One region of the Arthrobacter tecti genome, then DNA from elsewhere that is predicted to be linked to it. Evidence: predicted binding sites of a transcription regulator. Region 1 holds the regulator's gene; the other holds the start of a gene.
The links. The regulator HrcA, encoded in region 1, represses chaperone genes, less so after heat shock. The targets are predictions, from matches to a motif close to TTNGCACTCGNNNNNNNCGAGTGCNAA.
Positions count from the first base shown of each region.

Region 1 (2,400 bases):
CGTTCCGCACGTGGCGGTGGTCATGACCTGCCCGAGGATCGACCGCACCGCACGCTGAACCTGTCCGGAACCGCCGCAAATGTCACAGGTTCTCGGGGACGTACCCGGCTGGGTGCAGGATCCGTCACAGGTAGAACAGACGGCGGCGGTGTCGACGTCAATCTTCTTGTTGGTGCCGAAAACCGCGTCTTTCAGGTCGATACGCACATTGATCAAGGCATCCTGCCCGCGCTGCGTACGGGATGGCGGGCCGCTCGGTCCGCCCCCGCCGAAGAACGTCTCGAAAATGTCCTGGAAGGCGAACCCGGATCCTGAATATCCGCTCCCGAAGCCGTTATCAGTACCATTCTCATTGCCGGTGGTGTCGTATACGCGGCGCTTTTGCGCGTCCGAAAGAACCTCGTACGCGCGGGTCACCAATTTGAATTGGTCGGCGGCCTCCGGCCCCTGGTTCACATCCGGATGGAGCTTTCGGGCGAGCTTCCGGTAAGCCTTCTTGATTTCTTCTCCGCTGGCATCGCGTGCGACGCCGAGGACTTCGTAGTGATTACTCACTCCTGCACATCACTTCCTATGGTTCTTACCGCGCAAACGGTTGTGGATTGTTGGCCCCGCCATCCGGTCACGACTCATCGAGGATGCGGGAAAGATATCGAGCGACCGCTCGCACAGCGGCCATGGTTGTGGGGTAGTCCATTCTCGTGGGGCCGAGCACTCCCACCTTCGCCAACGCATCCGGTCCGTAACCGGTCGCAATCACCGACGCTTCGGACAGGCCTCCATGAGGGTTCTCGCGGCCGATGCGGACGGAGACGCCGAGTGCGTCCTGCTTCATTTCGGACAAGAGATGCAGCATCACGACCTGCTCCTCCAACGCTTCGAGGACGGGCCCGATGGTCAAGGGGAAGTCGAGCGTGGAACGTGCAAGGTTCGCCGTACCCGCCAGAACGATTCTGTCTTCCCTATTGGACGCGGAGAGTTGCTCAAGACTCTGCCCCAGCGATTGTGCGATGTCCTGCAGCGGCTGCGGGAGCGCAGCTATACACGCGGCAAGCTCCTGGGGGACGGTGGCGAGACGAACGCCTGCTACCTTCTCAAGGAAGCGCTGGCGCAGATCCGCCAGTTCGGATTCCTTTGTTTCCGTAGGAACCACCACGACCCGTTGCTGCACAGCGCCGTTGGTGGAGATCAACACGACTAGTACACGTCCGGGAGCGAGCAATACAAACTCAATGTGACGGACCGCAGCGCCGCCGAGGTGCGGATATTGCACCACCGCAACCTGGTTGGTCAGCTGTGCCAGCAGTCTCACAGTCCGGTCGAGTACGTCGTCGAGGTCGTCGGCGCTCTCAAGCAGAGATTGGATCGCCTTCTTTTCAGGACTGGATAGCGGCTTCACCTCGGCGATCCGGTCGACGAAAAGCCGGTACCCTTTGTCAGTCGGGATCCGCCCCGAACTCGTGTGCGGAGCGGTGATCAGTCCCTCCTCTTCGAGGAGGGCCATGTCGTTCCTGATGGTGGCTGAGGACACACCAAGCCGGTGACGCTCGACGAGGGCCTTGGATCCCACGGGCTCCCGCGAATGCACATAATCCTCGACGATGGCACGCAGCACCTCAAGCCTTCTGGGCTCGCTCATGTTCACCTCCGATGTCCTCAGCCGCACCTATCAACGAATTAGCACTCAACACGCCTAAGTGCCAAGTCTAATACGCTCGGACCGATTGTTAGCATTGGGGCGGTCCCGCGAAAGACGCGGATTCCGGAGGCGAGCTTCTTTATATGTCACATCATCCGTGGGGATCCCAGGATCTCTCAGTGCCACGATCGTCCCCTCTTGAGAAGGTGGAGGCCCGACCCGGCGTCGTTCTGGAGGACGTTCAGACTGGGTTCGTCGGAGAGATCCTCAGCACAGAGAAGTCCGGCGGGCTACACGTCATGGTGCTCGAGGACCGCCGCGGCAAGCGACGCACGTTTCCTCTTGGTTTCGGGTTTCATATCGACGGCGCTCCGGTCGAAGTCATCGCACCTCTCGGTGTCCGGGACACCCGCCCGCAGCGCACCGCCTCCGGGTCTGTCCGGGTATCGAACCAACGGGCACGGGTCGCACGCGCCGGCAGGATCTGGGTCGAGGGTAAGCACGACGCGGAACTGGTGGAAAAGGTCTGGGGAGATGATTTGCGGGTGGAGGGGATCGTCGTCGAACCTCTGCACGGCGTCGACGACCTCGCCGCTGTTGTCCGGGCATTTCAGCCGGGGCCGACGCGCCGCCTTGGGATTCTCGTGGACCACCTCCTGCCCGGCACCAAGGAAGCCCGCATCGCCGCCGAAGCGATGCGGATTCCCGGAGCGGCGGGAAATGTGCTGATCGTTGGACATCCCTACGTAGACGTCTGGCAA
Region 1 covers NZ_JBTNCT010000001.1:99,165-101,564, reverse strand. The annotation lists gene dnaJ (molecular chaperone DnaJ) at 1-555, opposite strand, end outside; gene hrcA (heat-inducible transcriptional repressor HrcA) at 623-1,639, opposite strand; gene ACX80C_RS00460 (DUF3097 domain-containing protein) at 1,783-2,400, shown strand, end outside.

Region 2 (2,400 bases), on a different contig from region 1:
GCGCCGTCTCGGAGTTGACGTCTAAGGCTACGCCCAACCACAGTTCAAGGATTCCCCAACACATGAGCCAGTACCCCCGCGACGAGTTCGACAAGGTGCCTGAAACCGCCGCACGTCAGGGAGTGCACAGGGAACGGCTTGTACCGCCCCGATCAGGCGGGCTGGCGCTGAAGATCCTTGTTGGTCTGATGGTGCTGGCAGTCGGGTTCGCCGCCTACTTCATTTTCCCGCGGCTCGGAATCGGCCAGGCAAGCGAATCAGCGCCGGAGACTTCCAGCGCGGCGCCGTCAACGCCATCAACGGAGGAAACCGCCAGCGAGGCTCCCAGCGAGGATCCGAGTCCTTCCGAAGCGCCCACGCCGGAACCCACACCTGTTGAGACGGAGACGGAGCCGGAGGCCGTCGTCGACAGGGCGCAACCCGTAGCAGTGCTCAACGCCACCACAGTTGCCGGCCTGGCCAGCACCGCGGCAGGGCGGTTGCAGACGGACGGCTGGAATGTAGCGCAGATTGCCAACTGGGCGGGGCAGCCGGTGCAAAGCTCTCTCATCCTCTACAACGGGGAGGAGCAGCGTGCTTCCGCCGAAGAGCTCGGGCGCGTACTCGGCATAACCACAGTCCAGGGCAATGCAGGTTTCTCTGAGAACATAACCGTCGTGGTTGGGCCCGGCTTCCAATAAGCGGGTCCGGTTAAGGATCAATAACATTCACTGTGTTCTGCATCACTGAAGTCTTCAAGTGGGATTAGATGTATTGCAGCCCCGCCATCAACAGCAAGCGGGGGATCTACACAGTGGGAGAACAACATGGCGCAGGGAACCGTTAAATGGTTCAACGCTGAAAAGGGATACGGCTTCATCACCGTAGATGAAGGTCGAGCGGACGTATTTGTGCATTGGTCCGCGATCCAGATGGAAGGCTACCGCGCACTCGATGAGGGGCAGCGGGTGGAGTTCGAGATCGGAGAAGGGCAGAAGGGGCCGCAGGCTGAAGCCGTGCGGCTGGCTTCCTGATCAGCACCCACGTTCCAGAACGACGACGGCGCGTTCCCCACGCGGGGGGCGCGTCGTCGTCGTTTTCCCACCGCGAACAGCTTGCACTCACACCTCTAGAGTGCTAATTATTGACTTAGCACTCGAGCGTGACGACTGCTAAGGCGTCGCCTTTCGAGTGAACAAGCACCTTCTGCGGTGAGGGCAGAACCGGGACGTACAGAGATCATCCCGGTGAAGTCCGTCCGTCGCGGGCATCGCAGACCGGTAGCAGCTGACTAAGCATGACCGTCCCCGAAAGGACCTAAGCCGTTATGGCCAAGATCATTTCTTTTGATGAAGAGGCTCGCCGCGGCCTCGAGCGCGGGTTGAACACCCTCGCTGATGCAGTCAAGGTAACGCTGGGCCCGCGCGGGCGCAACGTTGTCCTCGAGAAGAAGTGGGGCGCCCCCACGATCACCAACGATGGCGTGTCCATCGCCAAGGAGATCGAACTGGACGACCCGTTCGAAAAGATCGGCGCCGAGCTGGTCAAGGAAGTTGCCAAGAAGACTGACGACGTCGCCGGCGACGGTACCACCACCGCCACTGTGCTCGCCCAGGCCCTGGTCAAGGAAGGCCTGCGTAACGTAGCCGCAGGTGCCGATCCCCTCAGCCTCAAGCGTGGCATCGAGAAGGCTGTCGACGCTGTGACCGCCGAGCTGCTCGCCTCCGCCAAGGAGATCGAGACGAAGGAAGAGATCGCCGCTACCGCTTCGATCTCCGCAGGGGACCAGCAGATCGGTGACCTGATCGCTGAAGCCCTCGACAAGGTTGGCAAGGAAGGCGTCATCACCGTCGAGGAGTCCAACACCTTCGGTCTTGAGCTTGAGCTCACCGAGGGCATGCGCTTCGACAAGGGCTACATCTCGGGCTACTTCGTCACCGACGCAGAGCGCCAGGAAACGGTTCTCGAAGACCCCTACATCCTGATCGTCAACTCGAAGATCTCCAACGTCAAGGATCTCGTAGCTGTCCTCGAGAAGGTCATGCAGTCCGGCAAGCCGCTGCTGATCATCGCCGAAGACATCGAGGGTGAAGCCCTGGCTACCCTCGTGGTCAACAAGATCCGCGGCACCTTCAAGTCCGTTGCCGTCAAGGCTCCGGGCTTCGGTGACCGCCGCAAGGCACAGTTGGCCGATATCGCCATCCTCACCGGCGGCCAGGTCATCGCCGAGGAAGTTGGCCTCAAGCTGGAGAACGCAACCCTGGACCTGCTCGGTTCGGCCCGCAAGGTTGTTGTCACCAAGGATGAGACCACCATCGTCGAGGGCGCCGGAAACGCTGACGAGATCGCCGGCCGCGTGGCCCAGATCCGTGCAGAGATTGAGAACTCCGACTCGGACTACGACCGCGAGAAGCTGCAGGA
Region 2 covers NZ_JBTNCT010000008.1:13,943-16,342, forward strand. The annotation lists gene ACX80C_RS10595 (DUF3263 domain-containing protein) at 1-25, shown strand, start outside; gene ACX80C_RS10600 (LytR C-terminal domain-containing protein) at 63-680, shown strand; gene ACX80C_RS10605 (cold-shock protein) at 807-1,013, shown strand; gene groL (chaperonin GroEL) at 1,307-2,400, shown strand, end outside.
Region 2: a site for HrcA is predicted at 1,129-1,155, ahead of groL (chaperonin GroEL). Genes of this name have one in related genera too.